2 regions of the Bradyrhizobium sp. cf659 genome follow, and region 2 is predicted to be linked to the other one. Evidence: riboswitches for the same ligand, from Rfam matches in the RefSeq annotation. Region 2 holds a riboswitch; the other holds the start of a gene.
What was found. Region 2 has a riboswitch for cobalamin ahead of BM118_RS26050 (DUF1636 family protein). Riboswitches for the same ligand answer to the same signal wherever they lie in the genome.

Region 1: linked by a shared signal. The riboswitch ahead of BM118_RS01535 (TonB-dependent receptor plug domain-containing protein) and the one ahead of BM118_RS26050 (DUF1636 family protein) in region 2 are both predicted to bind cobalamin.

Annotation. Positions count from the first base shown of each region.
Region 1 is NZ_FOQJ01000001.1:311,817-316,423, forward strand. It holds gene BM118_RS01515 (adenylate/guanylate cyclase domain-containing protein) at 1-297, shown strand, start outside; gene BM118_RS41075 (hypothetical protein) at 403-579, shown strand; gene BM118_RS41080 (hypothetical protein) at 733-945, shown strand; gene BM118_RS41085 (hypothetical protein) at 1,086-1,343, shown strand; gene BM118_RS01530 (hypothetical protein) at 1,431-1,652, shown strand; cobalamin riboswitch at 1,718-1,931, shown strand; gene BM118_RS01535 (TonB-dependent receptor plug domain-containing protein) at 2,043-4,121, shown strand; gene BM118_RS01540 (DUF6925 family protein) at 4,144-4,607, shown strand, end outside.
Region 2 is NZ_FOQJ01000007.1:47,494-52,100, reverse strand. It holds gene BM118_RS26060 (cobyric acid synthase) at 1-1,428, opposite strand, end outside; gene cobO (cob(I)yrinic acid a,c-diamide adenosyltransferase) at 1,440-2,075, opposite strand; cobalamin riboswitch at 2,116-2,335, shown strand; gene BM118_RS26050 (DUF1636 family protein) at 2,432-2,806, shown strand; gene cobW (cobalamin biosynthesis protein CobW) at 2,803-3,852, shown strand; gene cobN (cobaltochelatase subunit CobN) at 3,852-4,607, shown strand, end outside.

The sequences.
Region 1 (4,607 bases), on a different contig from region 2:
CGCGAGATCGATCGTCTGGCGGTCGCCGGCCAGAGCGCGCCGCAGGCGATCTTCGAGGTGATGGCGAGGGCCGGCACGCTCACCGCCGCGCAGGACGACTTGCGCACGCACTATGCCGAAGGTCTCGCGGCCTATCGCGCCCGCCGCTTCGACGAGGCCCGCGCCGCTTTCAACGCGGCGCTCGAAGCCGTCCCCGGCGACGGTCCCTCGCGCACGCTGCTCGCCCGCATCGCGCAATTCGAGGCCAATCCGCCGGACGAGGGGTGGGACGGCGCCTGGCGGCTGGAGCAGAAGTAAGCCCCGCGCGGGAAAAAATGATTCTACTCGATAACGATGTTCGCCGTGACCTATTTCCCGGGCTTAGGTTGGTCGTCCCTTGAGGCGTTTGATGGGGACACGCCGATGACAGAACTTGAGGACAGGCTGGAGCGGTTCGAGACGCTCACGGCTGAATGCGAGCTGATCGCCAAGCTCGCCACCGACAGCACCAAGCGCGAATTCTATCTCAAGCTCGCCGAGCGCTACTACCAGCTGGCGAGCGAGACGCGGGCCGCCGTCGCGGCCAAGGCTGCGGCCTGAAGGCGGCTGCAATCCGTTCTTAACATTTGACACGCATCCTTTGAGGGCGTGAGCGTCGCGATTCGCGATGGCTCGCGGTGGGAATGCCGGGGCTCGCTGCGATGCAGCGCGTCCCGCTGATGTTGCTTTGCCGGTGTCTTACGGGGCAATCCCATGCGTCTTCTTGCGGTGATCATCCTCGCGCTCATGACGGCGGCCTGCAATCAGGAGCAGGACATCACCGGCTCGACCGCAGCCTGCCCGGTGCGGAACTACAGCTCTTACAATCCCCGCGACATGAACCAGTGTGTGGCCGCCTGCAAGGCGTGCGACCATGGCAACACGGTCACCTGTACCACGTCCTGCACGCTCAAGGGCGCGCACTGAGCGGCCAGCGGTTTGGAGAAGCCTGAGGGCTGGGGATCGCCGGTCCCTCGGGCATCGAGGGGCTGACGGTGTCGGGACACCGGAACGATTCCCCTGACATAATCATTGGTAGGAGCAGGCAGGACGCGGAGTCCGTTGGAATGGGTATGCTCGATCCCGGCCGGTTTCTGGTGTCGTGCTCGCAGTGCGACGCATGGCCGATGGCGGCCAACGTCAAACGCTCGAGCTGGTCGACGTCCCCGAGCGAGGTCCGCTTCGTGTGCCCGCGCTGTCGCCGCGAGGAGACCGCGATCATCTCCGCATCAGGCGAATTGACGCCGATCAGGCGCATCGACATCCCGCCGCGCGACGTCACTGCGGCCTGGGCCCAGACGCAGCGCCCGAGAGGCCGTACCTAGACGGCCGGCACATTGCCCGATCCCGTTCGGGAACCCGGCCGATCGTCGGACGCTTCCGCCCCAACATCATCGATCGAGGCCGCGCGAATGATCAGCGAGCATTTCGACACCCGCACACGGATCAACATGAAGCTGGCGCTGGATCGGATTTGCCGCAATCGGCCCGCAGGCGAGGATCATGCGTTCCGCAGGTCGGTCGCCGAGAACATCATCCGCTGCGCGCTGGCAGGCCGGACCGGCATCGGTCAGCTCGTCGATGCCGGCGAGCGGGCGGTGGTCACGACGCGCGCGGCGCGGAAGCCTGTCTGATTGTGTTTGCCTCGCGTTTGCAGCTCATCGTTCCAGCGGTCGATTGACTCTCCATATGCTCGCCCCCTAGATTGATCAGTGACGGTTCTCCTCACGGAGATCAAAAGGGAACGTGGTGCGAGATTGTCCCGACGCCGGGATTGTCCCAACGCCACGGCTGCCCCCGCAACTGTAAGCGGTGAATCTTTCGTCATATGCCACTGGGAATCTCGGTCCTGGGAAGGCGACGTAAGGTAACGACCCGCGAGCCAGGAGACCTGCCGTCAGCCGTGGTCACACGCGAAGATGTCGGTCGGGGAGTACAGGCATTAGCTTCACCGGAGCAATCGATCGCTCCGCCGTAAAGCCTCGTTCGCTGTGACGTGCCACTGACGTCATACCGAGGTTACAATTGTGTCCCGTATTGTCTCTGCCGCCAGGCGCCTCAGCGCCGGCCTGTTCGCGTTCGTCTCCCTGTACCCACTCGATCCGTCCACCGCCTTCGCGCAGCAATCGGCGTCACCGGATCTGCTACCTCCGGTCGAGGTTGCATCGCCCAAGCCGCCGGCAGGCGCCGTGCAGTCGCCGCCCTCCCGGCCGAGGTCACGCCAGCAGCGCGAGGCGCGCCAGCCGGCGCCGCCGGTCGTCGCCACGTCCGCAGCACCAAGCCTTGCATCGCCGCTCGTGATCAGCCCGACCGGCGTTGCGACGCCGGCAGGGCAGGTCGCGATCTCGGTCACCGTCGTGACCGAGAAGGACATCCAGACCCAGCAATATCGCACCGTTCCCGACGTGCTGAACACCGTGCCGGGGCTGAACGTGGTCCAGACCGGCGGTCCGGGCGGACAGAGCTCGGTGTTCATGCGCGGCACCAACTCCAATCACACCAAGGTGTTCGTCGACGGCATCGATGTCGGCGATCCCTCGACGGCGAACGGCGCCTTCGATTTCGCGCATCTGTTGACCGCCGACATCCAGCAGCTCGAAGTGCTGCGAGGTCCGCAGAGCGGCCTCTACGGCTCGGACGCGATCGGCGGCGTGATCTCGATCATGACCCGGAAAGGCGAGGGGCCGCCGCGCGCGACCGCCTCGATCGAGACCGGATCGTTCAACACCTTCAACCAGACCGCGGGCCTCAGCGGCGCGCAGGACAATTTCAACTATGCGCTCAGCGTCGCGCATTTCCATGCCGGCGACGTCCCGGTCACGCCGCTGCAATTGCTGCCGCCGGGACGGAAGGCCAACGGCAACAACTACGACAACATGACCTACTCGACCAAGCTCGGGCTCGACATCGACGAGAACTGGTCGGTCAACAGCGTGGTCCGTTACACCGATGCGACGCTGCTGTTCACCGGCGACGGCGGCTTTCCCAGCGTGCCGAACGCGACGCAGAGCCGGCACGGCGTGCATCAGCTCTTCAATCGCGACGAGGCGGTCTGGTCGGTGCTCGACGGCCGCATCAAGAGCTATTTCGCTGTGAATTACGCCAATCTGCGCAGCGACGATATCGGCCCGGCCGACCTCGTCTCGACCATCACGACCGGCGAACGCATCAAATATGACTGGCACAGCGTCGTCGCGCTCGCGCGGGGCAACAATCTGGTGTTCGGCGCCGAGCAGCAGACCGAGCGGATCGACACCACGGGCTTTGCGGCCGAGAACGGCAACAAGGCCAGCTTCATCGAATTGCAGTCGGAATTCGCAAAGCGCTTCTTCCTGGTCGCCAATGTCCGCAACGATCACAACGACCAGTTCGGCGAGCACGCGACCTACCGCGTCGCGCCGGCGCTGATCGTGCCCGTGACCGAGACCAAGCTGAAGGCGAGCTACGGCACCGGCTTCAAGGCACCGACGCTCAGCGAGCTCTACCAGAACTTTCCCGATTTCGGCTTCTTCGGCAATCCAAACCTGAAGCCGGAGCAGAGCGAAGGCTACGATTTCGGCTTCGAGCAGCCGCTGTTCGACAACCGCATCAGGTTCGGCTCGACCTACTTCCACAACAGCATCACCGACCTCATCACCACCAACGCAACCTTCACGTCCTACGCGAACGTGAATCTCGCCACGACCGAGGGCACCGAGAGCTTCGTCTGGGCGCAAATCACCGAGCGTTTTGGTATCCGCGCCGATTACACCTTCACCCGCGCCGTCGATGCCGGCACCGGATTGCAGTTGCTGCGCCGGCCGAAGGAAAAGTGGAGCGCGACCGCGACCTGGAAACCGATCGATCCGCTCACGCTGTCGGCGACCGTGCTCCACGTCAGCGACTGGCGCGACGTCACGCGGGACGGATCGGTGTCGGGCATCACGGCGCCCGGCTACACGCTCGTCAATCTGCGCGGAGACTATGCACTCAACGACCAGGTCAAGCTGTTCGCGCGGGTCGATAATCTCTTCAACACGCACTACCAGAATCCGACCGGCTTCCTCGCGCCCGGGCTCGGTGTGTTCGGCGGCATCCGCATGGCGAGCTTTGGCGTAAGATAGCAGGGATCATGGGAGCCATCACATGACGACAGCCGATCCGCTCATGGACTTGCTCGCAGGCCAGCTTGCCGATGCCGAGGCCGGCTGGAGCATCGGCTCATTCGGGGTCATCGCCGAGTTCACGCGTGAGCCCGGCGAGGCCTTCGAGATCGAGCGGTCTCGCGACAGGACCAGTGTCGCGACGGACAAGGGCGGGATACGCATCGTCTCCCATCCGGACCTGCGCCTGATTGCGTCGGAGTCGCCGACCACCGAGAGCTGGAGCCATCGCGTCGCACTCTGCCTCCCGCACGAGGCAAGTGCCATGAGCAGGCGCACAGAGTTGGCCGAAATCGGTCCAGACCGCGAGGCGCTGCGCCGACGGGATCGCGATGGCATCCTGTTCGATCTTGGCCTTGGCGCATTGCAGATCGACGCCTGCATCCGGGTCGGCGACGCCGACGTCGTCGCCGCATTGAGGCGCCGCGCGGGACAATCCGTGTTCGC
Region 2 (4,607 bases):
GCCTTCGACGTCGAGATGCTTTTCGATGTGGTCGGCGAGCGCATCAAGCGCGCTCTCGACCCTGGCATGATAAGGCTCGTCGCCTGCGGGAATGTCGAGCTTGGCCAAGTACGCCTTGCGGAAATCATCCGACGTGAACAGGCCGTGCAAGTAGCTGCCCTGCACACGGCTATCGCTGGAGATCGCGCCTTCCGGCTCGCCGTTCAATGTCGCGAACGGCCGCGCGCGATCGGGCCCGTCGGTGCGGCCGATGTGGATCTCGTAAGCCTCGATCGGCTGGTCCGTGGCGGCGTGCACGGCCGCAACACGCGTCAGCGTCTTCTGCGGGCTCATCACCGTCTCGACATTCAGGAGTCCGAGGCCCGGCGTGTCGCCGGCAGGGCCTTCGATGCCGTCAGGGTCGGCGACACTGCGTCCGAGCATCTGATAGCCGCCGCAGAGGCCGAGGATGTGGCCGCCGCGGCGATAATGCGCCAGGAGATCAATGTCCCAGCCCTGCGCGCGCAGGAAAGCGAGGTCGCCGCGGGTCGATTTGGAGCCGGGGACGATGACGAGACGCACGTCGCCGGGGATCGCTTCACCCTGGCGCACCATCACGAGATCGACGCCGGGTTCGAGCTTGAGCGGATCGAGATCGTCGAAATTGGCGATCCGTGACAACGCGAGACAGGCGATCTTGCATTGGCCCGGCTTTCGCGCGTCGCTGAGGCCCAGCGCGTCCTCGGCCGGCAGCTCGCCGGCGCGCGCAAACCAGGGCAGCACGCCAAAGCCGCGCCAGGACGTCTTCTGCTCGATCAGCTTGTAGCCGTCATCGAACAGCGTGGGATCGCCGCGAAACTTGTTGATGACAAAACCCTGGATCATCGCGGCATCGTCGGGGTCGATCACTGTCTTGATGCCGACGAGCTGGGCGATGACGCCGCCGCGGTCGATGTCGCCGACCAGCACAACCGGCACATCAGCCTTTCGGGCAAAGCCCATATTGGCGATGTCGGCCTTGCGCAGGTTCACCTCGGCGGGACTGCCGGCGCCTTCGACCAGCACGAGATTGGCCCGCGCCTTCAGCCGCTCGAAGCTCTCCAGCACGGAGCCCATCAGCTGTGGCTTCATCGCCGCATAGTCACGCGCACGCGCAGTTGCGATGCGCTTGCCATGCACGATGACCTGCGCGCCGACATCGGTCTCCGGCTTCAGCAGTACCGGATTCATGTCGGTGTGTGGCTCGACGCCGGCGGCGAGGGCTTGCAGTGCTTGTGCGCGGCCGATCTCGCCGCCATCGACGGTCACGGCCGCGTTGTTCGACATGTTCTGCGGCTTGAAGGGAAGCACGCGCAGGCCGCGCCGCGTGAAGGCGCGCGCAAGACCGGCGACGATGAGCGACTTGCCCACGTCCGAGCCGGCCCCCTGGATCATCAATGCGCGCGCCATCGCGTGTGTCTTCAGAACTCGACGCCGGCCTGCGCCTTGATGCCGGAGCGGAACGGATGCTTCACCAGCGTCATCTCGGTGACGAGGTCGGCGATCTCGATCAGCTCGTCCTTGGCATTGCGCCCGGTGAGCACGACATGCGTCATCGCAGGCTTTTGCGTGCTGAGGAATTCGACGACCTCAGCAATATCGAGATAGTCGTAGCGCAGCGCGATGTTGATCTCGTCCAGCACGACCATGCGCAGGCTGGGATCGAGGATCAGCTCCTTCGCCTTCTCCCAGCCAGCGCGTGCGGCGGCGATGTCGCGGGCGCGGTCCTGCGTCTCCCAGGTGAAACCTTCGCCCATCGCATGGAACTGGCAGAGATCGCCGAAATGGCCGGTGAGCAGGCGCCGTTCGCCGGTGTCCCAGGCGCCCTTGATGAACTGCACGACCGCGCAGGGGAAGCCATGGGCGACGCAGCGCACGATCATGCCGAAGGCCGAGGACGACTTTCCCTTGCCGGCGCCGGTATGGACGATGATGAGGCCCTTTTCGCCGCTCTTGGTCGCCATGATCTTGTCGCGGGCGGCCTTCTTCTTCGCCATTTTCTGGGCGTGGCGGGCGTCGGTTTCCTCGCCCGTTTGGGTATCCGGTTCAGGCGTCATCGTACCTGGTCCTTCGGCTTGACAAGAGGCGGCCGGGGGCAAATGGTGGCCCGGCGTTGGTTCCTGTCCTATGACAGGCGAAGAGGGAATGCGATAGGGTCCGAATCGGCAAGATTTGGGTCCAAAATGCAGCCGCCCCCGCGACCGTGACCGGAGAGATGCCCGAAGCCACTGACCCCTGACGGGATCGGGAAGGCGGGGATCGAAGGGCAAAACCCTGCTCCGCAAGCCGGGAGACCTGCCAGCGCGGACGATTTTTGGACCGGCGGACGGGGTGTTCCGCGACGGGGAAACGGACCCTCGCAAGATCGGTTCGTGGGCCTCTTCGCCTCCCGCTGTTTATTCTGGAAGAGGCGATGACCGTCACACTTCACGTCTGCATTACCTGCCGTGCCGGCGAGACGCCGGGCGAGGGAGAAGTCACGCCGGGCAAGCGCCTTCACGGTGCGATCGTCGACGCCGGCGTGCCCGATGGTGTCAATGTGGTTCCCGTCGAATGCCTGTCGGCATGTAGCCAGGGCTGCTCGGTCGCGCTGAGCGCGCCCGGCCGCTGGTCCTATGTCTATGGCCGCCTGTCGGATGCCAACGCGCGCGACGTGGTCGCGGGCGCCGCGGCCTATGCGGCCGCGCCCGACGGCCTCGTGCCCTGGCGCAGCCGTCCCGAGATCTTCCGCAAGCAGTCGCTTGCCCGCATTCCCCCCATTGCCGTCGTGCCGGAGGCCGCCGAATGAATTCGCTCGCAAAAATCCCGGTCACGGTGGTGACCGGCTTTCTCGGCTCCGGCAAGACGACACTGATCCAGCATCTGCTCGCCAACCCCAACGGCAAGAAGCTCGCGGTGCTCGTCAACGAGTTCGGCAGCGAGGGCGTCGACGGCCAGATCCTGAAGTCGTGCGCCGACGCCAATTGCCCGGAGGAAAACATCGTCGAGCTCGCCAATGGCTGCATCTGCTGCACCGTTGCCGACGATTTCATCCCAACCATGGAGCTGTTGCTGGCACGGCCCGTAAGACCCGATCATATCCTGATCGAGACCTCGGGCCTCGCGCTGCCCAAGCCTTTGCTCAAGGCGTTCGACTGGCCGGAGATCCGTTCGCGCATCACGGTGGACGGCGTGATCGCGCTGGCCGACGCCGAGGCGGTCGCCGCCGGCCGCTTTGCGCCGGATCCGGCTGCAGTGGAAGCGCAGCGTGCGGCGGACGAAAATATCGATCACGAGACGCCGCTGTCGGAAGTGTTCGAGGACCAGATCGCCTGCGCCGACATCGTGCTGCTCACCAAGGCCGATCTTGCGGGAGCTGCAGGGATCGAAGCGGCCAAGGCTGCCATCACCGCCGAGATGCCGCGCCGCGTGCCGATGCTCCCCATCACTGACGGTGCGATCGACGCCCGCGTCATCCTCGGCCTCGGTGCCGCCGCCGAGAATGATCTCGCCGCGCGCCCGTCGCATCACGACGGCGAAGAGGAGCATGAACACGACGACTTTGCCTCCGTCGTGATCGACCTTCCGGAGGTGGCGGATATCGACACACTGGTCGCCTCGGTTCAGCGCCTGTCGCGCGAGCAGAACGTGCTGCGCGTCAAGGGTTACATCGCGGTCGCGGGCAAGCCGATGCGCCTGCTGCTCCAGGCCGTCGGCGAGCGCGTGCGTCACCAGTTCGACAAGCCCTGGGGGGCGGTCGCGCGGCAGTCAAAGCTCGTCGTGATCGGCGAGCACGGCGATATCGACGAGGCCGCGATAAGAGCGGGACTTGGTCTTTCAGGATCTGGCATCTGATGCACGTCGTCTTCCGCGAGAGCCGCGGTCTGGAAGAGACCGCGACGCCAAGGGACATCGGCCAGGATCCGGCCGATCTCGTGGTGCTCTCGTACTCGGACTCCGATCTCGCCGCGTTTGCGGCCGGCTGGCGCCGAGGCCGCGACAGCCTGCCGTCGCTGCGGCTCGCCAATCTCGCGGAGCTGCGTCATCCGCTTTCGGTCGACATCTACATCGAGCGTACGCTGGCCCAGGCACGCGGCATTCTGGTCCGCCTGATCGGCGGTGAGTCCTATTGGCCCTACGGCCTCGCGGCTCTCCAGCAGCTCGCGAAGGCGCGCGGTATCGTGCTGGCCGTGCTGCCGGCCGATGGCCGCGACGACACACGGCTCGATGCATACTCAACCCTGCCGGTCTCGACGCTGCGCCGGTTGAAGGTGCTCTGCGACACCGGTGGTCCGGTCGCGGCGCAAGCGGCGATCGCGCAGCTTGCGCTGGCTTCGGGACTCTATGCCGGTCCGGTCGTCGGCGAGATGGCCGTGCCCGAGATGGGCTTTTACGATCCCGCGCGCGGCGTCATCGCGGCGATGCCGGACGGCGAGGGGAAGCCGCGCGCGCTGGTGACGTTTTATCGCTCGTACCTCACCGCCGCGGACACCGGCCCGGTCGACGCGCTGATTGCCACGCTGCGCGAGAAGGGGTTTGACGCGTATGGCCTGTTCGTCACCTCGCTGAAGGCCGCGGGCGTTGCGGACTGGCTGCGGGCGCACCTTGCG